One region of the Terrisporobacter hibernicus genome, then DNA from elsewhere that is predicted to be linked to it. Evidence: riboswitches for the same ligand, from Rfam matches in the RefSeq annotation. Region 1 holds a riboswitch; each other region holds the start of a gene.

Region 1 (8,146 bases):
TCCATAGCTTGAGAAGGCTTACCTATTCCTGCATCAACGATAATAGGAATGTCTAATTCTTCTATCATTATTCTTATCATTTCTTTCATTTTAAGACCTCTATTTGAACCAATTGGTGCGCCTAATGGCATAACTGCCGCAGCCCCTTCTTCTATTAATCTTCTCCCTGCATATAAATCTGGACTCATATAAGGAAGTACTACAAATCCTTCGTCTGCAAGAATTTTAGTTGCTTTTATTGTTTCTTCATTGTCTGGCAATAAATATCTAGTGTCTGATATTACCTCTATTTTTATAAAATCTCCACATCCCATTTTGCGAGATATTCTTGCTATTCTCACAGCTTCTTCAGCTGTTGTAGCTCCTGATGTGTTTGGAAGAATTGTCATATTTTTAGGTACATATGTAAGAATATTTTCATTGGAATTATCTAAATCTACTCTTCTTAGTGCCATAGTTATTATTTCACTACCACTTTCTTCTATCACTTTTGGAAGTATTTCATTTGATCCGTATTTACCTGTCCCAATTAAAAGTCTGCTATCAAACTCATGTCCACCTAATATTAATTTATCCATTAATTTATCCCCCTAAATATAATCTATAAGTATTTTACTTGCCAAATTTGCCATGTGATTCGCACATATAGCTACACGAGGTGCCATTAACCCATCACCTTCTTTTGCTTCATGTACAAAATCACCACATATATAAAACTTTTCTCTTATTTTCTTAGTTACAATAAGATTTGAGTCATAATATCCTGCCATGCCAGACGATGCTATTAAGTATTTTTCTCTCATATGAAGTAAAATAAAATTACTTATTTCAGCTTTACAATTTGGATCATCAAAAGCTTCAATTATTATATCTGCTTCATGTAAAAAATTCATATTTTCTCTAGTAATATAAGAATTATGTATTTCAACATCTATGAAAGGATTAATTTTACCTAACTGTTCTTTCATAGCTTCTGTTTTATGTTTTCCAATATCATCAATGAAATATTGTTGTCTATTTAAATTTGAAGGTTCTACAACATCGTAATCAACCAAAATCAACTTACCTACGCCTATTCTTGATAGCGAGATAGCTATGTTAGAACCTAAACCACCCAAGCCCAAAATAGCTACCTTTCCTGCTTTTAATTTTTTATGTACTTTTGGTGTATGCCTTGCAATCATAAGACTTTCTAATTCATTTATAGAGGGTTTCTTTCCTTTTTCTATTAAGGTTACTCTATCATTTTCTTTTAATATTTCATCTTTTTTAGTAGGAAATCCATTCAAAACTATAACATCACTACACTTATTAAAAATATCTTTAATTTTAAAAATACTTATATTCTCTTCAACTTGTCTCTCTATTTCATTAACAAATATTTTCAAATCAACCACCACCAATAAAGCTAATAATTTCTATTACATCATGTTCTTTTAATACATAGTTTTCATATTGATCATTTTCTAAAATTTCTAAATTTATTTCTACGACAACTCTATCTTTATTTAAGTTGTAATCATTTAATAAATTTAATAAAGTTTTATTATTTTGGAATTCTACTACTTTCCCATTAACCTTCATCGTTACACCTCCTCACCTTTTTATTTCAATAAAAAATTTGCTTCGCTCATGTCGCCAACGACCTTGAGAAACAGGTCCGTTGCTCCATTAAGCAGTTGGAAACTATAAGTTATCTACAAACCAGATAACATATAGTTTCCTTACAATTAAAAAAAAGCCTTACCCGTAGGTAAAGCTTGTAGTAATCACATATCATATGTAAAGATTCACATATTTCATCATATAACACTCTACTCTTTCCTACGCTGGTATTATCCAGATCAGGTATAAGGGTTAATGTTTCCATCTCTCAGCCTCTTAGGGCACCCCTAGGTAAAACTTTTTAATTTATTTTAATTGTAGTACTTATATTTCATTTTTTCAAATCATAATATTTTTATGCTTATATTAATTACATTTATATTCTTGCCACACCAGTTTTTATAGCAGCTTCTCTTACTGCTTTTGCCACATTTTCTACTACATTTTTATTGAAAGCATCTGGAAGTACATAATCTGGCGTTAACTCTTCATCCTTAACTACATTTGCTATTGCATAAGCTGCCGCAACTTTCATTTCTTCATTTATTTCTTTTGCTCTAACGTCTAAAGCTCCTCTAAAAATCCCAGGGAAAGCAAGCACATTGTTAACTTGGTTAGGGAAGTCTGAACGGCCTGTACCCACTATAAATGCCCCTCCTGCTTTAGCTTCATCTGGGAAAATTTCTGGAGTTGGGTTTGCCATGGCAAATACTATTGGTTTGTTTGCCATAGTTTCTACCATTTCTTTTGTTACCATTTTTGGTGCAGAAACTCCTATAAATACATCTTTATTTTTTATAATATCTGCTAACGTTCCTACTTCATTATTTTTATTAGTTAATGTTAGCATTTCTTTTTGTGCCCAGTTAATGTTTTTAGAATTTTCATGAATCGCACCATTTATATCACATAAAACTATATTTTTTACATTTAAATTCAGTAACATCTTAGCTATAGCCATACCTGCTGATCCTGCACCGTTTATAACTATTTCCAAGTCTTCAATTTTCTTTCCTGCTAATTTAACTGCATTTAAAATTCCTGCAGAAACAATTATTGCTGTACCATGTTGGTCATCATGGAATACTGGAATATCTAATTCTTCTTTTAATCTATTTTCTATTTCTATACATCTAGGAGAATTTATATCTTCTAAATTAATTCCGCCAAATACAGGTTCTAATAATTTTACTGTTTTTACTATATCATCAATATCCATAGTGTTTATACATATTGGGAAAGCATCTACTTTACCAAATTCTTTAAATAATATTGATTTACCTTCCATTACAGGAATTGAAGCAGCGGCACCTATATTTCCAAGACCTAAAACTGCAGTTCCATCACTAACTACTGCTACCATATTACTCTTACAAGTATATTTATAAACATCTTCTGGATTTTCTTTTATTTTTAAACAAGGCTCTGCAACACCTGGAGTATATGCAGTAGATAAATCATCTTTGCATTTTACTTCAACTTTACTTTGTATGCTAACCTTTCCTCCATGATTTTCGTGCATTTCTAATGCTAATTGTGCAAAATTCTTATTACTCATTTTACTTCTCCTTTATAACATTTGACAAATTATTAGTTATTAAATTTATTCTGATTCTTTTGCAAACATCGCTCTTCCTTTTTCATATATATTGTTACCATAAGAGTCTATAGCAACAATTAATTGTAAATCTTCAACTTCCAATCTTCTCACTGCTTCTGGTCCTAAATCTTCATAAGCTATTACTTCACATTTTTTTATAGCATGAGAAATGTATGCTCCAGCTCCACCAATGGCTGCTAAATATACAGCCTTATTTTTTATCATAGAACTTACTACTTCTTCACTTCTTTTACCTTTACCTATCATAACTTTTAGTCCTAACTCCAATAAAGGCACTGTTAAGTCATCCATTCTATAACTTGTAGTTGGTCCAGCCGAGCCAATTATTTGTCCCTCTTTGCTAGGTGATGGTCCCACATAATAAATTCCAGCTCCATTTACATCAAATGGTAGCTCTTCTTTATTATGTATTGAGTTTATCATTCTTTTGTGGGCTGCATCTCTTCCAGTATAAATTACACCACTAATTTTAACAACATCTCCACAAACTAATTTTTCTATATCTTCCCTTTTAAAAGGTGATTTTAACTCTATCATATTTTCCCTCCTATATAATCACTTGCTTATGTCTAGCAGAGTGACAATTTATATTAACTACAACAGGAAGCCCTGCTATATGTGTTGGGAAAGTTTCAATATTAACAGCAAGAGCCGTAGTATTTCCTCCAAGACCTTGAGGACCTATTCCTAAATCATTGATTTTTTTAATCATTTCTTTTTCTAAATCTGCTATCATTTCATCTTCACTATGAGTTCCAATATCTCTAAATAAAGCTTTTTTAGCAATTTGAGCGCATTTATCTACTGTACCGCCAATACCTACTCCTACAACTATTGGTGGACATGGATTTGGTCCCGCTTCACTTACAGTTTTCACTATAAATTCTTTAACTCCCTCAATTCCATCAGAAGGTTTTAACATTTTTAATTGACTCATATTTTCGCTACCAAAACCTTTTGGTGCATATTGAATTTTTATTTTATCTCCCTTTACCATTTCATAGTGAATTATGGCAGGAGTATTGTCCTTTGTATTTATTCTAGTTATAGGACTTACTACAGATTTTCTAAGATATCCTTTTGTATAACCTTCACTTACACCTTTATTAATAGCATCTGTTAAGGTATCTCCTTTTATCATAACTTCTTGGCCAATTTCAACAAAAAATACTGCCATTCCTGTATCTTGGCAAAGAGGTATATGTGTCTCTTTAGCTATTTGAGCATTCTCTATTAAAATATTTAGTATATCTTTTCCTAGATCACTTTTTTCTTTTTCTAAATTTTCCTTAAAGGATTTTATTACGTCATCCCCAAGGTATATATTTCCTTCAATACAAAGTTTCTTAACCTCTTTAGTTATTACTTTTGAATCAATTTCCCTCAAGCGAACATACCTCCCAAACAATCTCGTAATTATTCGTGTTTATATTTTAACTGTACCACTTTTTTTTAATATAAACAATATTTTGAAGTATAATTTTAATGGTAATTATGTTTATATATAAATTGTATCAGTTATAAAAAAATATATCACAACTTTTAAAAAGGATTTTCAATACTCTATATAGAATAATTATATATGTCAGTCCTATGCTTTTTTAGGATTCATTATAAAACTTGAGGAGTGAAATATATGAGTGTTGCAACAGTAGATTTTTGGGTTAAATCATTTGATAATACTTATTTAAAATGCGCAAAAGACTTAGTTAATAGTCCTAAAGCTACTATCTTAATCCTACATGGATTAGCAGAGCACTATAGAAGATATGATTATATCACTAGCAAATTTGTTTCAGATAATTTTAATGTATATAGATATGACCACAGAGGGCACGGAGATTCTGACGGAAAAAGAGGATATGTTGATGATGCCCATACCTTTGCAAAAGATCTGAAAATTGTTATTAATTTAGTTAAAGAAGAAAACCCAAATCTTCCTTTATTTATTTTAGGTCAAGGCATGGGAGGACAACTAATGAGTATTCTTGGTGGCCAATATGATAACCTGGCAGATGGCATGATATTTTGTAGCCCTTTAATTTGTGATTATGGTAATTATACAAAATGTAGTTCTGATGAATATGATAGTGATTTTGACTTTGTTTCTGTTGGAAGTATTCATAATCTAAGCCATGATTACGATTTTATTCAATCTTATGATGAAGATGAATTAGTTTTAAAACAAGTTACTGTAGGTCTTTATAATGCTTTGAAAAAAAGTAGTTCAAATATTATTGAATATTTATATAAATTTAAATATCCTTGTTTAATACTTCATGGCTCAATGGATGCAGTCACAGATTGTGAAGATAGTAGATTTTTATTTAATAATATAATTTCTAAAGATAAGGAAATTAGAATTTTGAATGGTTTGTATCATAAGCTTTTGGATGAATTAATAAAAGATGATATAATTGCTGAAATAAGTAGATGGATAGAAAGTAGAATATAGTTTATTTAGGATGATTAGGAGAGCTAAAATTGTTTAACTCTCCTTTTTTAATTAAATAATATATTTAATTTCAGCATCTGGGAATATTTCTTTTATGTTTTCTGCGAAAAAGTCTTTCATATGAGCTAAATTTTCTTTTGGATAAACAAACTTCCCATAACCAAATTGACCATATTTATAAGTTCTATCGTCATCCTTCATTGGTAAGGTATTATCTGGAAATACTTCATTTATAATATTTTTTGCTCTTGTTGTATATCTGTGAGATATTACTTCAAAAGTAATTGGATTGCTTAAATTATTAGGTATTTTTTCACTTAAATAAACTAATAAGTTTCTATAATCTTCTTCCCAGTTTTCATACATGAACACAGGAGCTATAATATACCCCACAGGATACCCTGATTTCATCATTTTTACGCTAGCTTCAATTCGTTTTTCTCTACTACCTGTTCTTTTCTCATAATCTTCTATAACTTTCCTTGTATTAATAGTAAATCTTGCTTCTGTTTTTCCTCCATGTTCAATATCCAATAAAGTGTCAACATCATCAAACTTTGTTACAAATCTAAATCTTCCATATTCACTTTTTGCAAAAAATTCAATTGCTCTTTTTAGACAATGTGTATAAGGCTCAACAGGTATAGGGTCAGATGTGGCTGATCCTTCAAATATGGTAATTTCAGGCTTTCTTTCATCCATATACTCATTTGCTCTATCTAAAATATCATCAATGTTTGCATTTACTTTTATAAAAGGTTTGTCACCTAAATTTGTGTTCAAATAGCAGTATTGACAATTACCCACACAACCACTAAATAAAGGTAGTTGCCAATGAGCAGAAGGTTTACAGCTTTGAAATTTATAGCCTTTTTTAACTCCTACAACTAAAGTGTTTTTTCCTTCTTTGTAAAAATCTCTAATATTGTCTCCTGGTATATGTTCCTTAACTTTATTATTAGTTAAATTAATTATTTCTGTTTTTTCTTTATTTTTAAATTCTTCATAAATATTTTTCCCTACTTCATAGTTTAGGGCACCCTTTTCAAATATAATTCTTTGCGGAACAAACATTGCTTCACCTTCCTTTGATTATATTTTTCCAAATTAATATTTAAAAATTCAAGGACAAATTGAAAATATATGTTATAATTTCAATAAAAATAATGTTTAAGGGGTTTATTATGTCTGAAAGTATTAATGAAAAAAATTTAAAAGAACAAGAAAAATTAAAAAAATTTAAAAAAATCAAAGAAGAAATGATAAAAAATGGGTACACAGAGAATTCAGGCACAATTAGCATAAAAAAAGCTAACACTTATGCACTGCTTACAGCCGGGCCAATAGCTCTTATTTGTTTTTTCATTTATATAAGAAAATGGGGAAGTATTGTTTTAGAGTTTACTCCAGCTACTACTTTGTTATTTTTTATTTCAATAATTGCATGTATTGTTATCCATGAATTTTTACACGGAATCACATGGAGTTTATTCTGTAAAGAAGGATTTAAAAGTATAAGTTTTGGTGTTATGTGGAAGTCATTAACTCCTTATTGTCACTGCAAAGAACCACTTAACTTTAAAGCTTATTTAACTGGAGGGCTTATGCCTTTGCTTATTTTAGGCATTTTACTATTTATAGTTTCTTTATTCACGGGTAACTCTTTATTAATGAATTTAAGTATGATTAATATTTTATGCGCAGGCGGGGATACTACTATTGCTCTATTATTATGTAAATATAAAGATGCCCTTTTTATAGATCATCCTACAGACTGCGGTTTTATTGCATTCACAAAATAATAATACAAAATTTCAATAAAAAACAGATACAAATTCGAAACTTGTATCTGTTTTTATTTATTTTATTTCATCAATCATAGATTTAAAATCTGTTGAGTTGTACATAAACATAACTATGTCTGCATCACTATCTTCAATTATTTCCTTTATAGATAAATCTAATTTTTCCGTATATCTAGGATCAACTAGTTGTACTTCTGAAAACATATCTGCAAACAGCCAGGAAGTAGGAGCTTGATAAGAGTCCCTTATTATTAGTATTTTTTTATCACTTAAAGCATCCTTATTTTTTATTTTCAAAATATTACAAGCATTACCAAACATGTAAGCTCCACCGTATAATATTTCATCTTCATTTATCCTTGTGGCTACAAAATCTTCTTCTTTTCCTTTAGTTTCTTTTTTTCCATCATATTTAAAATATTCATATTCATGTTTATTTTTTGAGTGAACATAAGGGATATCTTCATCTTCTTTTACTAAATTATTTAAATTTAAATTGTAACTTCCTAGAAAATATCCTTTTTTCAAATCTGTTTTAGTATAATCATTCCAATTTATATTTTTAATACCTTCTGTTTTTTTTATTTTTTCCATAATACTTTTAAAACCTTCATATGCCCCTACGCCATTCCAGTGATGATCAGTTTTAAAATATAATTG
Region 2 (8,146 bases), 1.5 Mb from region 1:
GATGTTAGTTTTAATATAGGTACAAAAGAAATAGTTGGGTTAGTTGGAGAAAGTGGAAGTGGTAAAAGTATAACTTCTAAATCCATAATGGGTTTAATAAGTCATCCAGGAAAAGTAGTAGGTGGAGAAATATTATTTGATGGAAAAGATTTAGCCAAGGTGGATGAAAAGGAAATGAGAAAGATAAGAGGAAATGAAATATCAATGATTTTTCAAGATCCAATGACAGCTTTGAATCCTCTTATAAAAGTAGGAAAACAAATAAGTGAAGTTTTGATGAGACATGAAAAACTTAGGAAAAAAGAAGCTAGAGAAAAAGCCATAGACTTACTTGCAATGGTAGGAATACCATCACCAGAGGTAAGGATTGATAATTATCCACATGAATTTAGTGGAGGTATGAGACAAAGGGTTTGTATAGCTATGGCAATGAGTTCATCACCAAGATTATTAATTGCAGATGAGCCAACTACAGCCTTAGATGTTACTATACAAGCACAAATTTTAAGACTAATTAAAAATTTAAATAAAGAAAATGAAAATTCAACAATACTAATAACTCATGATCTGGGAGTAGTTTATAACACTTGTGATAAAGTAATTGTAATGTATGGTGGACAAATCATGGAAACAGGCACAGTAAATGAAATATTTAAAAATGCAAAACATCCATATACAAAAGGCCTTTTAAAGTCCATACCAAAGGGAAAAACTTCTGAGAAAGAAAGATTGGTACCAATACAAGGTACGCCACCTAATTTATTTAATATGCCAAGTGGATGTCCTTTTTATGACAGATGTGATGAGAAAAAAGAGGCTTGCAAAAAAGCTGTAGCCACAAGGGTATTAAGCAAAACACATAAGGTGAAATGTGTAAAGGTGGGTGAGGATAAGTAAAATGAACTTAATTGAAGTTAAGAATCTAAAAAAATATTTCACACAAAATAATGGAATAATTAAAAAGAATATTAAAGAAGTTAAGGCTGTAGATGATGTGAGTTTTTATATAAAAAAGGGTGAAACCTTAGGTCTAGTTGGAGAAAGTGGTTGTGGAAAATCTACTTTAGGTAGAACTTTAATAAGACTTTATAATGTGACAGAGGGAAAAATTTTATTTGATGGAGAAGATATAGGAAGTAAAAGTGAAAAGGAATTAAAATCTTTTAGAAAAAGGATTCAAACAATTTTCCAAGATCCCTATGCCTCACTAAATCCAAATATGATGGTAAAAGATATTATTAAAGAACCACTTGATATACACACAGATTTATCAAACAAAGAAAAAGAAGAAGTAGTTTATGAAATGCTTGAAAAAGTAGGATTATCAAGAGATTGTGCTACAAAATATCCTCATGAGTTTAGTGGAGGACAAAGGCAAAGAATTGGTATAGCAAGGGCTTTATCAGTTAAACCTGATTTTGTTTTTTGTGATGAACCAATATCAGCACTAGACGTTTCTATACAAGCACAAGTTATAAATTTACTAGAAGATTTACAAAAGGAGTTTGGTGTTACCTATTTATTTATAGCTCATGACTTATCTATGGTTAGACATATATCAGATAGAGTATGTGTTATGTATTCGGGAAAAGTTGTGGAAATTGGCAACACTGAGGATATCTATGAAAATCCTAAACATCCATATACAAAAGCATTACTTAGTAGTATCCCTTCTATTTATGACAATAAAGAAGAAGAGATACTAGAAGGTGATATGCCAAATCCATTAAATCCACCTTCAGGATGTAGATTTAGAACTAGATGCAAATTCTGCAAAGAAATATGTGAAAAAGAAGAACCAAAGGCAAAAGTATTTGGAGAAAATCAGATAGTCTATTGCCATATGGTCTAAAATTTATAAAGGCATGGGTAGAATAAAAATCTACCCATGACTTTACTTATTAGATATGCTGTTATAAGTTTTATTTATATTATGTTTTAATTCATCCATAGAAATATCTTTTGTATTGCAGATACCTTCATATACATGGATAATCTCACTAGGCATACCATAAACTCCAGTAACCCACTCCAAAGCAGTTGGTCCATCAGTTTCTGCTAAAATACGATTTAGGGGAAGTAGCCTGGCAATATCTTGGGTTTTCTGTGAGGTATTTATATCTACACTTAAAGTGAAATAAGATTTAGCATCTATAAATTTATTTAAGGTAGATAAATCTCCGCTATACCAGTGTATTATGGATTTTTCCAACATATTTTCTTCATGTAAAATATTATAAACTAACTCCTCTGCACCTTTAGTATGGATGTTTAAGAACTTATCATAAGCTTTAGCTTTTTTTACAAAATGTTTAAAAACTTCAACTTGAGGCTTATAAGTTGACTTATCTTCCACCCAGTGAAAATCTAGACCAACTTCACCTATGATTTTGCTATCTTTTATGTAGTTATCATAGATGTCTAGGTTGGTAACTACATTAGTAACTTTCCAAGGGTGTATACCAAAAGTAGGTATAATGTTAGAACGTACTTTAGAAAAACCAAGATTTTTCTTGTAACTTTCTTCATCCATAGCACAGGAGATTACTTTTATATTGTTTTTATTTATATCATTATAAACCTTTTGTAACTCATCATCTTTGTAGAAATCTATATGACTGTGAAAATCTACATACATTTATAAATAACCTAAGATTTCTTTCTTCAGTTTAGCTATGTTTTCCAAGTTATCTTTATTGTATATGCGTTTGTCTACAATAACTTCTTTATTAATTACAGCAGGTTTATTTGATAAAATATAAATTCTGTCTGATAAAATTATTGCCTCGTCAATATCGTGGGTAATAAGCAATATGGTAGACTTAATTTCCTTCTTTATGTCCAGTAGCCAATTTTGCATGGAAGCTCTTGTAATGGAGTCTAATGCTCCAAAAGGCTCATCTAAAAGCATAATATCGCTGGAGTTAACGAAGGTTCTCATAAAGTTGACCCTTTGTCTCATTCCACCAGAAAGTTCATGAGGAAATTTGTTTTCGTAACCTTCCAAACCAAAAGTGGAGAAGTAAGGTTTAACTGTTTCATAACTTTTTTTCTTTTTTTCACCTTTTAAGATTAAGGGAAGAGAAACATTGTCCATTATGTTTTTGTAAGGAAGTAGAAGGTCTTTTTGGTACATATAGCTGAAACGACCATTAATATCTACTTCACCAGAATCACTAGTGGTTAAGTTGGAAAGAATGTTGAATATGGTACTTTTACCACAACCACTAGGACCTATGATGGATACAATCTCTTCGTCATAAACGTGTAAATCAATATCTTTTAAAATAAGCTTATCTTTGTATTTTTTTGATAAATTACTAATAACAATCTTTTTATTAGTTTGGTAAGAATTCATTTGTATATGCATCACTTGCTTTCATATCCTTGTTTATTAATTTATATTCTTTCATGAAGTCAGTGTAATTATTCCAAACACTATCTTTCATTTCGCCCCATTTAGAAGCGTCATCTATATATTTATCAGCTAAATACTTTTGACTTTCAATAGCTAAGTCTTCGTTTATTTCAGGAGCATGTTTTAATAATATTTTTGCACTTTCTTCAGGTGTTTTTACACAATCCTCGTATCCTTTGCTTGTTGCAGCTAAAAACTTCTTAGCAAGGTCTGGATTTTCATTTATTATTTTGTCACTAGTTATTAAAAGAGGAGTGTAGTAGTCTAATCTTTTGTCTAAATCCTTAGTAGCTACAAAGTTTATATCTTCACCACGAAGTTTTGCCTCCACACCTGTCCAACCTTCAAAAATATTTGCTATATCTATGTCACCTTTAGTAGCTGTGAAGAAATCATCTTTTCCTATATCTACTATTTTGATTTTGCTAAAATCAGCACCGTTGTTAGTCATAATAGCATTTAAAGTAGCTTTTTCTGATTCTGATCCCCATCCACCGTAAGTTTTATTTTCAAAATCTTTTACAGTTTTAATTTTTTTGTTTGCTGGAGATGCAAACCCAGAAGTATTGTGTTGAATAATTGTAGCTATAGATTTTATTGGAAGTGGATCTTCACTAGTTTTTGCATAAGTAACATCTTCTTGATAACTTACACCAAAATCAGCTTTTCCTGTGGCAACTATAGTAGTAGCAGTACCATCAGATGGTTGAATTATTTCCACATCTAAACCTTGTTCTTTGTAATATCCTTTATCTAAAGCAACGTATAATCCTGTATGGTTAGTGTTTGGAGTCCAGTCAAGAACTACAGTAACCTTTTGTAAATCTGAGTTTCCTTCTTTTTTTTCAGTACTTTTCTTTGAGCAACCTGTCACTAAACCTATAGTAAGTAGTGCAGCCGTCATTAATGATATGCTTTTTTTAAACTTCATCTTACTCTCCTTTGTACTTATGTTTTAATATTATTTTCTTCAAAATATTTATACCCATTACAAATATTAAACTAAAGATTATTACTAAAATTGTAGATGCAAATACTTTGTCCAAAGCATATGCACTCTTTGCTCTTACCATATAAACACCAAGTCCTACACTTCCACCAAGCCACTCTGCAACTGTTGCAGCAACAAAGGCATAAGTAGCTGAAATTTTTAAGCCTGTAAATAAGCTTTCCAAAGACATGGGAAGTTTTAAATGAATAAATGTATTTAGTTTGCTGGCATCCATAGTTTTGAATAAATTTATATAGTCTTTATCTATATTTTCCATACCATCCACAAAATTTACTAATATGGGGAAGAAACAAGTAATCATAACCATGATTATTTTTGGTAATGAATCAAATCCAAACCATATTATAAGTAGTGGAGCTATAGTAATTGTTGGTATCATTTGAGATACTAGCATTATAGGATAGAAACACTTTTTTATAAATGGAACAAAGTCCATAAGAGTACCTATTGTTATTGCCAATAATATGGAATAAATAAATCCTAAAACAGATTCATTTAAAGTAACTAAAGCATGCATTTGCAAGTTTGCAAAATCTGTGCTAAAAACTTTTATTATTTTGCTTGGTGCAGGCATAATATATTGAGGTATATCATTACTTACCACAATAAACTGCCATAATAATAAAATACTTATAAACGTTATAAGTGGATAAATATAATTTTTGATTTTATCTGTGATTTCTAAGTTTGTTCTCAATTGTTAGGCCTCCAGCTTTTTCGTCAACCCTAGCAACTGTGATGACTCTTTCGCATCCTAGTTGAAAGGGTATTTTGTGCATTACTTTTATTAAGTCAAAAACTTCATCAAATTCCCCTTCAAATGTTGTACTCATGGCACCGATTTCATACTTAAGACCACTTTCCTTTACTTTTTCGATGCAAGCATCTACTACTTTGTACATTTCATCCTCACCTGTATAAGGTCTAAGAGGCATTACTGCCACGTCTGCTATAACCATTATTATTCCTCCTTTTTATAATTACATATATAAATACATAAAATTCGCTTCGCTTAAGCCACTGTGTGGGCGCTATACTTCATGTCGCCAACGAGTTACCTTCGCTACCGCTTCAGGAAACGACCTTGCTCAAAATGTATTTATCTGTTGCTCAAAATATATTTGTAAGTAAAAAAATGCTATACCCGTAGGCATAGCATATATAATCAAATTTAATCTCCATACTCTTTATGAGAGATAAAGTGTATATAGCTTTCCTCCGCTGGTATTATCCAGATCAGGTACAAGGGTCGGCAAAACCTCTCAGCCAATAAAGGCACCCCTAGCATTTTTAACTTTTAAGTTAATTGTAAATGATTTAAAAATTTTGTCAACTACTTAGAAAAAAGTATCACTTAGAAATAAGGCATTTAGTGCCAATAATCTGATGGTAATAAAGAAAAAGTTAAGGTAATATGAGTAATCTATTTTTAGTATGAAAAAAAGTTATAAAGGTAATAAAAAAAAGATATTTTATATAGGTGTACATATCATTTATAATAAAATAAACTAGGAAAACAATTTCAAAATTATAGTAATAAATATATTTATAATAAAAAGGGGTTAAAAATGAATATCAGGCATATAGCATATTTTGTTGAAGTTGCAAAAGAAAGAAATTTTACAAAAGCAGCAAATAATTTGCATTTATCACAACCAGCTCTTAGTAAAGTTATAAAAAATTTAGAATTAGATTTGGGTGTTTCTCTTATTGATAGAGCAGCTAAACAATTTAAACTTACAGATCAAGGTGAAATATTCTTTGAAAATAGTAAGAACGCATTAAACAATATAAATGAAGAATTAGATCAGCTAAACTGTAGCATAAATTGTACAAAAGGTAGATTAGTTGTTGGAATACCCCCAGTTATAGGGACTGTATATTTTACCTCAATAATTGCTAAGTTCAAAAAGAAATATCCAAACATAGATTTTATAGTCATAGAAGAAGGAGCAAACTCAATTAGAGATAAGGTTAAAACTTCGGAGTTAGATATAGGAATAGTTATATTGCCAACTAAATCAGAAGGATTAAATGTTATAAAAATGATAGAATCTGAGAATGTTTTAATTGCTCATAAAGATAATAAATTAGTTAACTTAAATAAGGTTACAGTAAAAGACTTGAAAGAAGAAAATTTTATAACATTAAATAAAAGATATATGCTTTATGATACATTAAAAAGATTATGTCGTGAAAACGGATTTGAGACAAAGATAGCATTTGAAAGCTCTCAATGGGACTTTGTAGCAGAGATGGTATCATTAAATCAAGGCATAGCTATATTACCAGAACCTATAGTACATAGATTTAAAGATGATAATATTAGGAGAGTAGTATTAGAAGACGTGAAAATACCATGGGAAATAGCTATTATATTGAAAAAAGATAGATATATATCTTACGCTATGAAAGAATTTGTAAAAATATGTGAAGAAGAAAGTAAAGAATTGAATAAAAAATAAATCACAACTCTAAAAATAGAAACTATTTTCTATATTTTAGAGTTTTTTTTATTTAACAATGTTAAAAAAATAACAAAAATAGCTATCAAGCATAACAAAAATTCATAACCTGCATAAATTAAATGTATTTCATTTATTTTATACAAGGTTTTATACTGAAAATGTAATCAGATAAAGATTGCATATAAAACTTAAAAATATAATTACATAAAATATGGGGAGGTATAAATATGAAAAGAATGGAAGGCAAAGTAGCTATAGTAACAGGAGGAGCAAACGGTATAGGACGTCAAATAGTAGATACTTTTGTAAGAGAAGGTGCAAAAGCAGTAATATCTGTTGATATGGTTATGGGAGCAGATAGTTCTCCAAATATAAAAAATGTAATACTAAACGTTACTGATCGTGAAGCGATAAATAAATTTGTGGAAGAAGTAAAAGTAGAATTTGGTCAAGTAGATGTATTAGTAAATAATGCAGGTATAACAAGAGATGCATTAGTTCAAAAAATGGAAGAAAGTGCTTGGGATGCAGTTATAAATGTAAACCTAAAAGGAGTGTTTAACTTAACTCAAGGTATAGCACCAATAATGATGGAAGTAGGAAAAGGTTCAATAATAAACATATCATCAGTAGTTGGAATATATGGAAACATTGGTCAAACTAACTATGCTGCAACTAAAGCAGGAGTTATAGGAATGAGTTATACATGGGCGAAAGAATTTACTCGTAAAGGAGCAGCAGTTAGAACTAATGTAATAGCTCCAGGATATGTTAACACAGATATGATGAGTACAGTTCCAGAAAAGGTTTTAGCACCTATTCGTGAAAAAACAGCATTAAAGAGATTGGCAGAACCACAAGAAATAGCTAATGCAGTATTATTTTTAGCAAGTGATGAATCTAGTTTTGTAAATGGACACGTATTAGAAGTAACTGGCGGATTAAGATTATAATTTCAATTTATGTAATAAATCAAAAATTAAGACGGAGATAAATTATTATGTCAAAAGTATATATAGTAGAAGCAAAAAGAAGTGCATTAGGAAAATTCCTAGGAACGATTTCAACATTATCACCAGCAGAACTTGCAGGTCAAGTTATAAAAGCTGTAATAGAAGAAACTAAAATAGATCCTAAAAAAATAGATGAAGTAGTACTTGGAAATGTATTGTCAGCAGGACATGGACAAAACCTGGGAAGACAAGCAGCAATAGCAGGAGGAATTCCAGCTGAAGTACCAGCATATGC
Region 3 (8,146 bases), 1.5 Mb from region 1:
ATACCTATTGTAGGTCCATATAAAACACCAACTAAAAGTATTGGTAAGGATGCCAGTAAATTGAATCCTCCACCTTGAGGATATTGAACAAATTGTATTTTTGATAAAACAAAATGAACACCTGCAAATAAAGCTATCATCACCATTGTTTTTGTATTTAGTTTAAAGTCCTTAAGCTTAAAAATATAATAAATTATAGGTATTAAACATAAACCTAGTATAAATGTATTTAACATTATTTTATCTCCTTATAAGCCATCTGCCAAAATTCCATTTCATATAAACTTCCCTTTATAAAAATCTCTTTTAGCTTTTCTTTTTTATTATCATCTATATTTACACAAAGTTCATTTGCCAAATCTATATTTTCCTTGGCGCACATTCTATATTCTTCACAAGAATATGAGTCAATCCATGCAGCATAATAATTATTTTCTAAATTATCCTTATATATTTCTTTCATTTCTTTAGCTATATAATAATAACTCCAGGCACATGGAAGTACTGCTATTATTAAATCCTGAATATCTCCTGTTAATGCTACACTTTTCATAAAATTAGTATAGTTTTCATTTTCCAATTTAAGCTTATGTCTTTGAAGTGTTTTAATATCTTCACCTAGCTCTTTTAAATAAGCTATATGTGTCGCACTTTCATCTTCCATAATTCCATTTACACTATCTTTGAAAAACTTCATATGATTAACGTCATCGCTTTTTATAAGCCCCATGGCATAAACCTTTGCATAATCCAAAAGATATAAATAGTCTTGTACTAGATAATTTCTAAACTTTTCCTTATCTAAAGTCCCTTTTCCCATTTCTACTATAAAAGGATGTTTTAAATATTCATCCCATATTTTCTTACTTTCATTAAATAAATAATCTGTTAATAACATAGTTTTTCCCCCTTTTGCTATAATGAGCAATTAAGTTGTGATATCTCAATTTTTCCATATTCATTGCAAGTATCTTCATTCAATACAAATATTTCATCAAATAGTTTTGTTTTAAAACTTCCTATTGATGGATTTTCTCTATTAGCTAATTCTCCACAAAGAGACATAACTAAAGTTCCCATTACAGCTGCATCTATTTTATCTTTTGTACATGGTAAGAAACTTCCTATTAAAGATGTGCTCATACACCCTGTACCTGTTATAAATTTAAGTTTTGGTGTACCATTACTTATTTTATAAATCTTATCTCCATCACTAACTACGTCAGTTTTTCCTGATGCAACAACAACACACTCAAGTTTTTTAGCCACTTCTTTAACAATAAATGATGGGTCACTTCCATCATCAAAAGAATCTACACCTTTACCTTTAACATCTAGTCCACCTATAAACTGAATTTCAGATATATTTCCTCTTATTACATCAAATTTAACATCATTTAATAATCTATTAGTTAAATCTGTTCTTGCCTTTGTAGCAAATACACCAACAGGGTCTAATATAACTGGTTTATTATACTTATTAGCAGTCTTTCCAGCTAATACATATAACTCCAATGACTCACTATTCATTGTTCCTATATTAATAACTACACTACTAGCAACTCTAACTATGTCATCAACTTCTTCATAAGAAAAACTCATTAGTGGACTTGCCCCTATAGCTAGTGTTGTATTAGCACAATCTGTTATAGTAACATTATTTGTGTAATGTAATACAAGTGGATTTATTTCCTTAACTTTTTTTAATAATTTGTACATAACATATCCCCCCTATGTTTAATCAAATTTGTAAAAATGATGCACTGGTCCTACACCTTCACCTATATCAAAGCTATATCTAATAGCCTCTGTAATATATTCTTTGCTAAGTTTTACTGATTCTTTAATGTCATATCCTAAAGCTAAATGAGATGTAATGGCAGAAGATATAGTACAACCTGTTCCATGTGTATTTTTTCTATTTATTCTCTCACATTTGAAAACTTCAAAAGTATCTTCGCCCATTAACACATCTACACAGTCTCCATCTAAATGGCCACCCTTCATAAGTACAAATTTAGGTCCTAGTTCAAGAATTACTTTACCTGCTTTTTTCATATCTTCCACTGTTTCAATTTTTATATTACTTATTTCTTCAGCTTCAGGAACATTTGGTGTCACTATGTATGCCTTAGGTATAAGATATTTAATTAAATTATCTTTAGCTTCTGGTCTAAGTAGTGAATATCCACTCTTAGAAATCATAACTGGATCCACAACTAAATATTTACAAGGATAATTTTCCAATGACTCAACAATATCTTTAATTATCTCTGGAGAAGATACCATTCCTACTTTTATTGCTTTTGGTGGTATATCTTCACATACAGCTTTTATTTGTTCCTTAATTATTTTTGAACTAAGTTCTTCCACATAGAAAACCCCTTTTGTATTTTGAGCTGTAATTGCTGTAATCACACTCATACCATAGGTACCTAGAGCAGAAAACGTTTTTAAGTCAGCTTGTATTCCTGCTCCTCCAGATGAGTCTGATCCTGCAATTGTTAAAGTTGGTATTTTGTAATTTTTCATATCTTTACTCCCTTTTTTTTATAAAAATCATATAGTTTTTGAACATAAAAAAATGCTACACCCGTAGGCATAGCATAATATAAACAAATTCAAAACCCTTGTATGGTTATAAAATTCATAGTGCTTTCCTACGCTGGCATTATCCAGATCAGGTACAAGGGTTGGTATAAACCTCTCAGCCAATGGCGCCCCTAGCAATTTATTTACTTTCAACTTCATTATAATACTTTTGTAAAAATTGTCAACTTTTATTTATTACTCCAATTCTTATTTGAAATTTATCTTTAACTTCATCTATAAATAATTTTGGATTATTTATTATCCATAATTTTTTAGATCTACTTTGTTTTTTAATATAGTATTCTAATTTCATAGCTTGACTTTTATTATCACTTTCAAAGAATATTTCTAATCTATCAAAACCTTTTGCTTTAGTGTATTTAGAATTAATACCTAACTTATGTTCTTCCATACGCCTTATTATATCTGTAGTATAACCTGTGTATAGAGTATTGTTTTTGCATCTAATTATATATGTATAACACATGAATATCCCCCAATAATTTTATATTTTTAATTATAGCTTTAGTAAACAAAATTTTCAAATTAAAAAGAGTTATCAAAAATTTGATAACTCTTAAATAAGTACTATTCAACTTTTATTGCATCTACTGGACAGCTTCCTTCTGCATCTTTAGCATCATCTTCAGATCCTGATGGAACAGTATCAACTATTACATGAGATAAACCATCATCACCCATTTCAAATACTTCTGGACATACAGATGGACAAACACCACATCCTATACATAAGTCTTTATCTACATATGCTTTCATATTTTACCTCCAAATATAAATTTCAATATCGTATATATTATTATCAGTTCATAATAAAATAATACATTAGACTATATATATTTTTAGTAGGTTTTATCTAAAACATAATTAATTATTGGTGTTATAGTTTGCTTATTGCTTCTATCAATACTCATATATTTTTCTAAATTTATCATTTCAAAAGATTGATTTTTATTTATACTTTTTTTTAATTTTACTTTATCTATTCTACTTAAATCATTAAGATTAATACACCCTTGCAAGAAAAAGAATTTTATTTTTTTTTTAATTTCTTCATCCTCAAAATTGTATTCAACTACATCTTCTCTACTTTGTAAATTCATACTAACACAAAATAGAACTATGTTTTTATTTTTTATAATATTGTATTTTTCTTCTAAATAATCTCTTAAATATATTTTAGAATTATATATGGGGCTACCAAATATAATTGTTTTGTATTTTAACAAATCCCATCTTCCAACATCTGATATTTCATACAAGTCTGCATTTAGTTTTATAGCTAACCATCCAGCATATTTCATAGTAGATCCATATTTAGTTTTATACACAATAGCTATTTTTTTATCATAAGGCACAATAATCCCTCCATATTTTTATATATTAAAAATACGGAGGGATTATGAGTTTTTTAATGAATTATAAAAACATTTTTTCTCCTAAAATTGAAAATGACTGTAATGCCAAATATGCTCTAATATCTAAAGAAGTTTGATTATTTTTAATTATTTCTTTTGCTTCTTCTTTTGAAACTAATACAGCTTCAATATCTTCATCATCTTCTAAATACTCACTACTTATCTCACCTTCACATATGCAATAAACAAAGGCTGCAGATTCATCTGTCATTCCTGGTGATAAATATACTTGATTACAACTAAGATCTTTTTTTATTTCAATTACATCTAAGCCTGTCTCTTCCTTTAATTCTCTTATTACAGCACTTTCAAAATTTTCATCATCACTATCTACAAGTCCTGCAGGCAACTCATAAATATGTTTATTTATTGGAACTCTAAATTCTTTTATTACAACTAACTTTTCACTTTCTTTGTGATATGCACATATTATTACTGCATCTACTTTATCTTTTTCATTTTTAAGGTAAATGCCTTCTAATACCTCTTTTTTCTTTCTTGATGCAACCGTCCAGTTTTTCTCTTTGTTATTTTTATTTAAATATTTAACATTGTATAAACTTATAAATTTTGTTTCTACTAATGATGTAATATTTTTTATTCTGCTCATATTTACCTCCTAATAAATCAAATTTTATTTACTTTCTTTTATCTTTTTATTTCAATAATATTCTTTTACTATTTTAATATTGTCATTTAATAATCTATTTATTTCTTTCTATTATTAACCTATTTAAATTATCAACATTTTGTACAGATAGTGGTAGCTCTAAGTTACTCTTTTCCATAAGTTCTTTATTTAATAAAATATCTTTTGTATACCCACTCTCCACTATTGTACCTTCTTTTAATACTATTGTTTTATTGCAAGTATCCAAAATCATATCTAAGTCATGACTTGCAATTATTTTTGTATATTCAAAGTTATTTAGTATATTTATTAACCTTCTTCTAGCTTTAGGATCAAGAGCTGCTGTAGGCTCATCCATTATTAATATTGATGGTTCCATAGCTACTGCTGTTGCAATTGCAGCCAAATTCTGTTGACCACCAGAGAGCCTATAAGGAGGCCTATTTTTTAAATGTTCTATGCCTACCTTCTTTAATGCACTTATTGTTTTATTTTCTACCTCTTCTTTATTTAGTCCATAATTTTTAGGACCAAATGCCACATCTTCGTATATACTTGTTGTGAATAATTGATTTTCCGGATTTTGAAAAACAAATCCTAATAATCTTCTTATTTTCCCTAAATTTTCTTTTGTCATAGGCATTCCTTCTATACTTATACTACCTTGTGATGGCATTAAAATCCCACAAAGTTGTAACAATAAGGTTGACTTTCCTGCACCATTAGAACCTACTATACCTAGAGAGTCTCCTTTATCTAATCTAATATTAATATTGTTTAAAGCTTGAAATTTATCTGGATAAATAAAGCATAAATTCTCAATTATTAAACTAGTGTCATTCATTATATTCCCCCCATTACTAATGAACCTAAAAATAATGGTATATTTATATATTTAACAACAATAAAAAATACAAGCCAAAAAATAATATAAATAAAATCATTTTTTTTAAATCTTTCATTTTCCAAAGATATGTATTCTCCTGAAAACCCTCTAAGTATCATTGCATTATAAACTACTTCTGCTCTGTCAAAACTTCTAAGTAGAACTTGGCCTAGAAGAGAACCACAAAATTTTAAATTTACGCCTTTTTCATTTGGCGCTCTTAACATATAAGCATTATAAACTTCTCCAACACTTTCTATCAGCACGAAAATATATCTATAAGTAAAAACTATTTGATTAGTAAATATTTTAGGTACTTTTAAAAATCTCAGTCCTCTTGATAAACCCTCAATGCCTGTAGATGATATTAACAAAATACCACTAGATATTGTTAATAGGCCTTTAAGGATTAAGCTTGTAAAAGATATCATTCCTAAAGTTATTGGAATTATTCCCATATAACTTATAATTGTCCTTTCAAATATAAGATTAAATATACCTATGCCTAATAAAAGAGGTAATCCAATTAATGATATTTTCCATATACTCTTAAATGGTATATTACCTAAATACACAGTAACCACTATAAATAATAGTAATGGTAATAATCCTATTATCTCATACTTATCAAAGGAAATTACTGTTATTATGTATAATATTGTGGCTAGTATTTTTACAACTGGATTCAAGTTATGAATTATGCTTTTCTTATTTGATATATCATCTACACGTTTTAAATTGTAAATTGATTGAATAAAATTAATTTGCATATTAACATCCCCTATTTATAAATAGTTTAATTTAATTATACTATAACCACTACATTTTTTAACAATTACTACCAATTTATTTATTTCAAATAAATCCTTTAATTCATTTTTTCTTTTTATAGTGAATATATTGTCATAAATATTTAATAATATTACTATATATACATTTTATTACTTAAAAGGAGTGAAAATAATGGATAATAATAATTCATATAATAATTTTTTACAAAAACCTGTTGAAGTAAATACTTATTTAAGCTCAGTTCCTATAGTTGGAGAAATAGTTGATTCTGACGATAATTCAATTACTATAGCTCCAACTTTATCAAACTCAGGTTCTGACTATCACAAAAGTAATTATGACAAGGAAAATACTTATTATTTACCTAATAACTCAATTATTTCACTTAAAGAAATTTAAAGAATCGCTGCATAATAAAATCGTCAAACATTATTTAATCACACTATGTTTGACGATTATTTCTTAAGCACATATGATTTTTTATTATATTGCTTATTTAAATTCTTCTAATCTCATACGATATGCATTTATTGCTACTTCTCCTAATTTATCAAGTAACTTTCCATTAACATAAAAGCCAACAGCTGCACCTATTACTGGCACTAATTGAAGCAACTTAGCCAAATCTAAGTAATCTCTATATTCTTGTTGAAATGATTCCCAATCAAAATCATTAATATTACCTGGTAAATGATTTGAATACTCATCCCAACTTTCCATTTTATTAAAAACATCTTTACTATAACCTTGAGAAGAAAAAGCCAGCTGAATAATATTAAGTATATATAATCTTTCTTTGTAATCCCTCACATCAAATCCATAAATTGCAGCAATATCATATAATAATTTTACCTTTATACTAAGAAGTAATGGAAAATCAGTCAATCCTAATACAAACCCACCTGCCCCTGTAGCAAAACCTTCCGCCATAGCAGTCTTTTTATAAAAATCTATTTTGCTTTTAACAATTTTTTCTCTTTCTTCTATTGAAATATAATTAAGAGGCTCTTTAGTAATATACTTATATCCAAACAATACTGTTTTTACCATAGTTTTAACTGCATTAGTTAATATTTCATGATATTTTCGAGGCAACATGCTATTAAATTTCTTTTGTGTTTTTGATGTTATCTTATTTATTAAGGATACTTTCTTTTTCATTTCTCTTTTCCATAATTTATGTTGGACTTTTGCATCAATCATATAATCATCCATATAAACCTCCTTATTTAAAGCATATAATAATTTTATTTTTCATACATATTATTGATATATGTAATATATATTTCCCAAGAAATGCATATATATTTTTATACTCTAACTTAGTTATATAAAATATAAAGCCATAGTAATAATATACTATGGCTTTATAAATAATTATCTTTTTCTTTTCTTTTTTTGCTTTTTATTTTTTACCACGTTTTTATCATAAGGGTTTGATACTTTTTCCCTATTAGGTGGATCCACATTTTTATAAATATTCTTAAAACCCTTCCATGCAACGCCTAACCCAAATGCAGCCAAACAAAATATTAAAGGATTGTATTTAACAAATAATAAACTAACTAAAAAAAATGCTAAACCTCCTACGCTTACAAGTACATTGAGTTTTTTCCATCTCTCCATATTAAGCCTCCACCTAAATATAATTAGATAATTAATTCTATAATACTTAACATAATTCCTTCTTTTTATTTGACAAATTCAAATTATTTTCAATTATAACTGCCATAATACTTTCATATTTAATACTAGATGGAAGTATTTTTTTGATTAAGTTTAAACTCTGGCTTTTACACTCATCTATGG
Region 4 (8,146 bases), 1.9 Mb from region 1:
TCTTCAAATCTTATTTTGTCTCCAGTTTTTCTTTGAGCTAGTTTTCCAATATCTACTGAGATAACGGTTGCAATTTTTGTATACCCGCCTGTTGTCTGTCTATCGCTTAGCATTATAATTGGTTTTCCATGGGAGGGTACTTGTATCGATCCTAGGACAATTCCATCAGATATAATATCTGCCCATGTTTCATGCTCTATAATAGGTCCATCTAATCTACATCCCATCCTATCAAATTCCTTTGTTACCTCATATTTTTCATTTAAAAATGTATAAATTCCTTTTTGTGTAAAAGCATCGTCTTGAGGTCCTAATATTACTCTCACTACAACTTCTTTTTCTTCTTCTAACTTAAAATCTAACTTTCTAGATAAGTAATTTTCTAAATATACCTTTGGTGAAGAAAATTTAATAAAATCTCCCTCTTTCAACGTTCTTCCTTTATATCCACCTAAAGAACATTTTACATTTGTTGATTTACTCCCCATTACTTTATCAATTTTTAATCCTCCACAAAAAGCTATATATGCCCTAGCTCCTGTTTGTGAGTTTTCAAAAGATAAAATATCATCTTTTTTAATAAACAAAGCTTTATACATAGAGATACTTTTTCCATTTATTTTTGGTTTTAAATCACCACCAGTTATAGCTATAAAGTTTTCTTCTGTAAATTTTATTTTAGGTCCAATCAAAGTTATTTCTAACCCCGCTTCATCTTCTTGATTATCAACTAGAATATTTCCAATTGCTAAAGATTTTTTATCCATGGCACCACACACAGAAAAACCTGCATCTTGATAACCAATTCTCCCAAAATCCTGTACAGAGGTATATAGTCCAGATTGTAGTATTTCAATTCCCAACCCTATGCACTCCCTTCAACCACATTACATTCATAAATTCCATTTTCTACCAAGTCTTTTATTTTATAATAATCTTTTTTGCTTATAGGCTTAAATTTTATATAATCTCCAGCTTCATATAAAATTGCCCTGTTTCTATTTGAGTCATATGGCTTAATAGGTGTTCTTCCTATGATCCTCCACCCACCAGGAGATGCTAAAGGGTAAATTCCTGTCTGCTCCCCACCAATTCCTACTGCTCCTGCTTCTAATTTTAATCTTGGATTTTTTAATCTTGGTGTGATTAACCTTTCATCCATCCCCCCCAAGTATGCAAAACCTGGCAAAAAACCTAGCATATATATTAAATATTCTTTTGAACTGTGTAGTTTTATAATTTCTTCTTTAGACAATTTTGTATATTGACTTACAAAGTCTAAATCTTTTCCAAATTCTTCATCATAACAAACTGGAATTTCTATAACTTTTCTTACTTTATTATGCTTAACATCTATCGTTTTTAATAAATCAGTTACAATCTCTTTTGCTTCACTAAAAAATAATTTTTCCGGATTATAATAAATTAACAGCGCTTTAAAAGATGGTACTGTTTCTACTATTCCATCTATATTTAATGACTTAATTTTTTTATTAAAAACTCTAATTATATTATTAATTTCATAATTAATTTCATCCCCAAATTCTAAAGTTAGAGCTGAGTCTCCAACTGGTAAACATTTCATTAACACCCCTCCATCATGATTAAATCCCAAAACCCACCTTCAAAACAAGTTTATATTAACCCTATTTACTTTAATATAAATTGTATATTAAAGTTTTTATTTTTGCAATATTTTTTTTAATTCTTGCAATTGTTTTTAATTAATAACGTTTGTCATCTTTTTTAATCTACTAAAACCTTAATTTTTAAAGCATTTTTACTGTTTATTTATTATATTTTATATTTAATAAGTATTTTTTTGCATGTTCGGATTAATTTTATTCATATAAATCAACTTCCGAACTTTTAATTTCAATTATTCAAATATTCTATCTTCTTTTAAATTTGAATTCATTTTCTATTTTTTCTTCAAAATCAAAAATAACCATAGAATCTCCAATGAAAAGATTATTCTATGGTTTCATATACATTCATATAGCTTCTTTTTTACTAAAATTAAGTTGGTAAATCAAATCTGCTTTTTCACATACACTTTGCCAATGCGTTACAACAGTAACACTTTTTTATTCTTTAACTAATTTTTTAAATATCTTTAATTTATACTTTATTTATAATATATAATAAAAAGCTCCTAAAATTATCATCTATATATATTAAATCCCTAATTGTTGAGAAACATCCCCTAATATAGGACTTTAATAATTTGTTGCTATTTTCATAATCAACTTTGAAATCATCTATCTCCAAATACCTTTCAGTGTTTAATTTATGACGGTAATTACTATAGGAATGATTGGCTATCCATGTCCACTACTAATAACTTTCTACTTCACAATATTAATTAAACTAAGGTTTTATTTTTGTTTCAAAGCTGTAAAATTGTAATTTTCCCTTTACAATATGTTATTTGTATTTTAGTTTGAAAAGTTAATAATTAACTTGATTATAAACACAAATTATTATATTATATTATTTATCAATGCAAATTCTCGAAGGGGAGTAGCTTTCACATTTGTGCTAATCAACCGTCATTACGGATAATATCCCGGTTGATTAGCAAGGTAAAACTTGTTAGCAAGACCTTCAGAAAAATATTCATCTCATTTTATGAATATTTTTCTGAAGGTCTTTTCAATTATTTGTAAGAAAGGAGTTCAAAATGAAAAATTTCAAAGAAGAATTTACTAAGTCCATAAGATATGTAATACCTGTACTTCTTATATTTACAGGAGTACTTGTGCTAAAAAATCACGATCATATAATTAGTTTTTTTACTCATAATTTAGAAGCACTTAATAGTTTACTTGCACCATTTTTTATAGGTTTTATAATAGCATATATGCTTAACCAACCTATGAAAAAATTAGAGGACAAGTTTAAATTAAAAAGAGGGGTTTCCGTTTTAATAATTTATGGAATAACTTTGGTCATATTAATATTTTCATGGTTATTTATTGTTCCAGTTATAAAATCTAATATTAATGAACTTGCTCTTTCTATTCCAAGCGGTATAGATCAGGCACAAGATTTGATTAACAATATTTCATCACAATTTAAATTTGATATTACTAACCAAGATATAAAATCTCAAATTAGTAATTTTATTACTAAGGTTCTAATTCCAATATCAAGTTTTACAGCATCTACTGTTAGTAACTTTATTATTAATTTAATGAGTACCATTGTATCTTATACTATAAACATTGTACTAGGAATAGTCATCTCAGTTTATCTACTTTTATCAAAGGAGAAATATATTAAAGTTGTAAGTTTATTTTTCCAAAAAATATTAAAACAACATTATTTTAAAGTAAAAGAATTTCTTAATATATTAGATAATAATGTTGGTGTATATATAGTAGCAAAAGCTATGGATTCTACAATTTATGGTATTATCTGTACTATAGTGCTTGCATTAACAGGTTCTAAATACGCATTATTTATAGGAATAATTGCTGGTGTAACTAATATGATTCCTTTCTTTGGGCCTATTATAGGTACTATAATTGCTGTTGTTGCAAACTTATTCTTCTCTATCAATAAAGCTATTTTAGTTTTAGTAGTTATGATAGTAGTTCAACAATTAGAAAGTGCCATATTAGAACCTCATTTTGTTGGAAAACAAGTTGGTGTACCACCAATATTAACAATTTTCGCTGTAACATTCGCTGGAAAATATACAGGATTTTTAGGTATTTTGTTAGCCGTACCAGTTACTGGGGTTCTTTTAGTTTACTTCAAAAGATATATTTACAACAAACAAGAAGAATCTTTAAACAATATTGTATAAAACAAACAACATAAGAAATAAAAATACCTTAGAATAGATTTTTATAACCTATTCTAAGGTATTTTTTAATTAGTCCATAATATCTACATCTTCACCTTTTAATATCTTATTGATATTTCTAACTGCACACATTTTTCCGCACATTGTACAAGTATCTTCATTTTCTGGTTTGGATTCTGTTCTGTATCTTCTTGCCTTTTCACCATCTATAGCTAAATCAAACATTTTCTCCCAATTTAAATCTCTTCGAGCCTCGCTTATTTTGTTATCCCAATCAGTTGCACCTTTAACTCCTTTTGCTATATCCGCTGCATGAGCTGCTATTTTAGATGCAATTATTCCTTCCTTTACATCCTCTACTGTTGGTAATCTTAAATGTTCTGCTGGAGTTACATAGCATAAGAATGACGCTCCATAAGTAGCTGCAATAGCTCCGCCTATAGCAGCTGTTATATGATCATAACCTGGTGCTACGTCAGTAACTAGTGGACCTAAAACATAAAAAGGTGCTCCTTTACAAACAGTTTCTTCTATTTCCATATTAGCTTTTATTTGATTTAACGGCATATGACCAGGGCCTTCTATCATAACCTGAACATTTTTCGCCCAAGCTCGGGTAGTCAATTCTCCAAGTGTAACTAACTCCTCAATTTGAGATACATCACCTGCATCTGCAATACTTCCAGGCCTACAAGCATCACCTAAACTTATAGTAACATCATACTTTGCACAAATATCTAATATTTCATCATAATGTTCATAGAAAGGATTTTCATTGCCTGTTAACTCCATCCATGCAAATATAATAGATCCTCCCCTAGAAACTATATTAGTAAGTCTATTAGATTTTTTAAATCTTTTCGCTGTGTGTTTGTTAACTCCACAATGAAGAGTTAAAAAATCCACACCATCTTGTGCATGCATTCTAACAATATCTAACCATTCTTTTGAAGTTATTTTCTTTAATGGCTTATTATAATATACTACTGCATCATATATAGGCACCGTACCTATTATGGCAGGACACTCTTCTATTAATTTTTTTCTAAATGTTTGAGTATCTCCAAAAGAACTTAGATCCATTATAGCTTCTGCTCCTAAGTTTACTGCATTCATAACCTTTTCCATTTCTACATTCGTATCGAGACAATCTTTAGAGGTACCTAAGTTTACATTAATTTTTGTTTTTAATTTTTTACCTATACCATAAGGCTTTAAAGAAGTATGGTTTTTATTAGCTGGGATTACAACCTTGCCTTCTCCTACTAAATTGAGTAATTCTTTAACATCCATATTTTCATATGTTGCTACTTTTTTTAACTCTTGTGTTATTATTCCCTTTCTTGCTGCATCCATCTGTGTTGTATAACTCATTTCATTTCCCCTTTCATTTTATCTTTTTAAAATTTTTAATCAAAAAAATCTTTCTTAACTTGGCAACAATAGCACCAAATAAGAAAGATTTTCTTAATATAAAAAGTCGCACAATAAATGTACGACCTCTAATCAAAATTAATAAATAATGTAATTAACAATAAAATGTTAAAACAAAATATATACAATATTTAATCTCCCTACGTCGGCATTATCCAAACAGGTTCAACGGGTTTAGAATTTAAAAATTCAATCTCAGCAATAGCTCCCCTAAATATTTTATTTTAATTTCATTCTAGCACTATACTACATTGACTTCAACATTATATATTTTTTTATATAGATATTTAAATATTTATTATTAACCTCTTCAATAAAATATTTAGATATATTTTTCGTATTTGTATGATAATAATAATTTTATCTAATTATGGTCAGATGAAAAAGCAATAACCTTATTGTAAAAACAAAACCATATTGATTTAAATATCAATATGGTTTTAAGTATATTTCCTATTATCTATATTAATCCAAATTTAAAATTATTAAGCAACTTTATTTTCAGATTCTTTCCTTCTCTTACCAAATTCTGCCACTGCAGTGTAGAGAACATCTGTTGAAGAGTTTAATGCAGTTTCAGCAGAGTCTTGTATAACTCCAACTATAAATCCAACACCAACTACTTGCATTGCTATTTCATTTGGTATTCCAAATAATGAACAAGCCAGCGGTACTAAAAGTAATGATCCTCCAGCTACTCCTGATGCCCCACAAGCAGACACTGCTGATAACACTGATAATATTATTGCTGTTCCTATATCAACTTTTATTCCTAAAGTATTAGCTGCTGCTAAAGCAAGAACTGATATTGTTATTGCAGCGCCACCCATGTTTATAGTCGCTCCTAAAGGTATTGATACTGAATAAGTATCACTATCTAATCCTAAATCTTTACAAAGTTTCATGTTTACTGGTATATTTGCAGCTGAACTTCTTGTAAAGAATGCCGTAATTCCAGATTCTCTTAAACATCTTAATACTAATGGATATGGATTTTTTCTTATTGCTATAAAAGTTATTATTGGGTTAACTATTAAAGCAAAGACTGCCATACTTCCTAATAATACAGCTATTAATTGCCCATAACTTAATAATGATTCTATTCCCGATGTTGCTATTGTATCAAATACTAATCCCATTATACCAAATGGAGCTAAATTAATTACCCATCTAACAGCTTGAGATATGGCGTCAGATACATTTACAATTACTTGCTTAGTTGAATCTGATGAATTTTTAAGTGCAAGTCCAAGAACAACAGCCCAAGTTAACACCCCTATATAGTTTGCACTTGCTATTGCATTTACTGGATTGTCAACTACATTCATTAATAAAGCTTTTAGTACTTCGCCTACACCTCCTGGAGGTGTCACTCCTTCAGCTCCTGCAGTAAGTGTTAATGTTACCGGGAATAAGAAACTTCCCACAACAGCTACAATACCAGCTATTAATGTGCCCACAAGATATAAAGTTATTATAGATTTTATATTTGTTTTTTGTCCTTCTTTATGCTGACATATGGCCGCCATAACTAAGAAAAATACTAATATTGGAGCCACAGCTTTTAAAGCTCCTACGAATAATGATCCTAAAATTCCTATTGGTGCTAATTGTGTTGGCATAGTCAAAGCAAACGTTATCCCAACTATTAAACCAATAATTATCCTTTTTACCAAGCTAATGTTATTCCATTTGTTGATTAGTTTTTTCATTTTTTCTCCCCCAAGTTTTTTTCTTGAATTTATAATAACATTATTCGACAACGTTTTCAAGAAAAAACCTTATTTCTCACAGAAAAATTTTTGCAAGCATATAATTATACAAGCATTTTAAATTTTATTTGAAGATGTATTATTAAATAATAATTAATTAAGCACTTGGTATACCAATATTATAACTAGGTCAATTCTCATTTTAAATAGTATTTTTAAAATCATTTTATTATTTCATGCAACACCTCGTGAAAACCTTATCCTATTTCTATTTTGATTTTATATAAAATAAAAGGAATGGTTTTCAACCATTCCTTTTACACCTATAGTATTTCTTGCATATATGTAAGCATAGTTTCAACATATTTTGCAAAATCTTCTTCATTACTTGGAAAAGAGTATTCTTCTATAAATTCCATTGTTTTATTTAAAATCAACTTAAAAATAGCTTTTTTATTATCTTCTTCTAATTCAATTTGCTCTCCTGTTTCCGCATTTATTATAGATTCTAATAAGTAATTTGTACACCCTTGTGCTAACTCTTTAATCTCTTCTATTTCAGCAAGTTCTTCTTCACTTATATTAAATTCTTTTATGTCTGTCATTAATATTTCTTCCCTTCTAAATTTGTATTTGTAATATATCATAAAAAAATATATATAACAATAATTAAAACCAAGTTATCTGAGTTCTTTCATAATTATGCTTATAGTCCCTTATAATATCTTCCATTTTATATAAAATATTATATTTTTCACATTCTGATTTAAAAATTTTCCATAAATAAGTTGCATTTGGTGAGGTGTTTTCATATACATCTCCAAATGTATTCATATATATTTTATCTAAGTTTTCTCTTGGAAATATTTTTCTCAATTGTTGAAAGTAATATTCTCTTTGATTATTTCTAAGTGTTACTCCCATGCCATATGTAAAAATAAATTTTCCACCACATTCATGTACTTTTCTTATAATATTTTTTATATTATCTTCATTATCATTAATGAAAGGTAATAACGGCATAAGCAATACACCCGTATATATATTATTATCACTTAACTCTTTTATAGCCTTAAATCTTTCCTCTGACGTACATACTTTTCTTTCAATTTTTTTGCACAGTTCATCATCAAAGGTTGTGATTGTCATTTTAACTATAACCGGAGAATGGCTTTGTATTTTTTTC

The links. Region 1 has a riboswitch for thiamine pyrophosphate ahead of thiS (sulfur carrier protein ThiS). Riboswitches for the same ligand answer to the same signal wherever they lie in the genome.
Region 2: another riboswitch for thiamine pyrophosphate. It lies ahead of JW646_RS12205 (MTH1187 family thiamine-binding protein); the one in region 1 lies ahead of thiS (sulfur carrier protein ThiS).
Region 3: another riboswitch for thiamine pyrophosphate. It lies ahead of thiD (bifunctional hydroxymethylpyrimidine kinase/phosphomethylpyrimidine kinase); the one in region 1 lies ahead of thiS (sulfur carrier protein ThiS).
Region 4: another riboswitch for thiamine pyrophosphate. It lies ahead of thiC (phosphomethylpyrimidine synthase ThiC); the one in region 1 lies ahead of thiS (sulfur carrier protein ThiS).

The regions. Positions count from the first base shown of each region.
Region 1 covers NZ_CP081135.1:1,023,932-1,032,077, forward strand. Annotated here, with positions in the region: gene JW646_RS04955 (thiazole synthase) at 1-578, opposite strand, end outside; gene thiF (thiamine biosynthesis protein ThiF) at 591-1,397, opposite strand; gene thiS (sulfur carrier protein ThiS) at 1,390-1,584, opposite strand; TPP riboswitch at 1,804-1,904, opposite strand; gene JW646_RS04970 (NAD(P)-dependent malic enzyme) at 1,982-3,163, opposite strand; gene JW646_RS04975 (Fe-S-containing hydro-lyase) at 3,209-3,763, opposite strand; gene JW646_RS04980 (fumarate hydratase) at 3,774-4,613, opposite strand; gene JW646_RS04985 (alpha/beta hydrolase) at 4,863-5,681, shown strand; gene splB (spore photoproduct lyase) at 5,733-6,755, opposite strand; gene JW646_RS04995 (DUF3267 domain-containing protein) at 6,866-7,483, shown strand; gene JW646_RS05000 (DHHW family protein) at 7,541-8,146, opposite strand, start outside.
Region 2 covers NZ_CP081135.1:2,476,604-2,484,749, forward strand. Annotated here, with positions in the region: gene JW646_RS12175 (ABC transporter ATP-binding protein) at 1-897, shown strand, start outside; gene JW646_RS12180 (ABC transporter ATP-binding protein) at 899-1,852, shown strand; gene JW646_RS12185 (TatD family hydrolase) at 1,895-2,638, opposite strand; gene JW646_RS12190 (ABC transporter ATP-binding protein) at 2,639-3,358, opposite strand; gene JW646_RS12195 (ABC transporter substrate-binding protein) at 3,339-4,349, opposite strand; gene JW646_RS12200 (ABC transporter permease) at 4,351-5,127, opposite strand; gene JW646_RS12205 (MTH1187 family thiamine-binding protein) at 5,099-5,389, opposite strand; TPP riboswitch at 5,627-5,723, opposite strand; gene JW646_RS12210 (LysR family transcriptional regulator) at 5,999-6,895, shown strand; gene JW646_RS12215 (SDR family oxidoreductase) at 7,126-7,851, shown strand; gene JW646_RS12220 (acetyl-CoA C-acetyltransferase) at 7,899-8,146, shown strand, end outside.
Region 3 covers NZ_CP081135.1:3,636,586-3,644,731, reverse strand. Annotated here, with positions in the region: gene thiT (energy-coupled thiamine transporter ThiT) at 1-236, opposite strand, end outside; gene tenA (thiaminase II) at 236-898, opposite strand; gene thiM (hydroxyethylthiazole kinase) at 916-1,719, opposite strand; gene thiD (bifunctional hydroxymethylpyrimidine kinase/phosphomethylpyrimidine kinase) at 1,738-2,532, opposite strand; TPP riboswitch at 2,641-2,735, opposite strand; gene JW646_RS17740 (GIY-YIG nuclease family protein) at 2,774-3,079, opposite strand; gene JW646_RS17735 (ferredoxin) at 3,181-3,369, opposite strand; gene JW646_RS17730 (flavodoxin family protein) at 3,453-3,968, opposite strand; gene JW646_RS17725 (NUDIX hydrolase) at 4,030-4,638, opposite strand; gene JW646_RS17720 (energy-coupling factor ABC transporter ATP-binding protein) at 4,733-5,503, opposite strand; gene cbiQ (cobalt ECF transporter T component CbiQ) at 5,503-6,315, opposite strand; gene JW646_RS17710 (hypothetical protein) at 6,509-6,736, shown strand; gene JW646_RS17705 (EcsC family protein) at 6,830-7,552, opposite strand; gene JW646_RS17700 (hypothetical protein) at 7,715-7,963, opposite strand; gene recQ (DNA helicase RecQ) at 8,010-8,146, opposite strand, start outside.
Region 4 covers NZ_CP081135.1:2,880,409-2,888,554, reverse strand. Annotated here, with positions in the region: gene JW646_RS13955 (5-oxoprolinase subunit C family protein) at 1-863, opposite strand, end outside; gene pxpB (5-oxoprolinase subunit PxpB) at 866-1,585, opposite strand; gene JW646_RS13945 (AI-2E family transporter) at 2,684-3,814, shown strand; gene thiC (phosphomethylpyrimidine synthase ThiC) at 3,884-5,188, opposite strand; TPP riboswitch at 5,369-5,470, opposite strand; gene sstT (serine/threonine transporter SstT) at 5,734-6,960, opposite strand; gene JW646_RS13930 (hypothetical protein) at 7,284-7,565, opposite strand; gene JW646_RS13925 (SPL family radical SAM protein) at 7,630-8,146, opposite strand, start outside.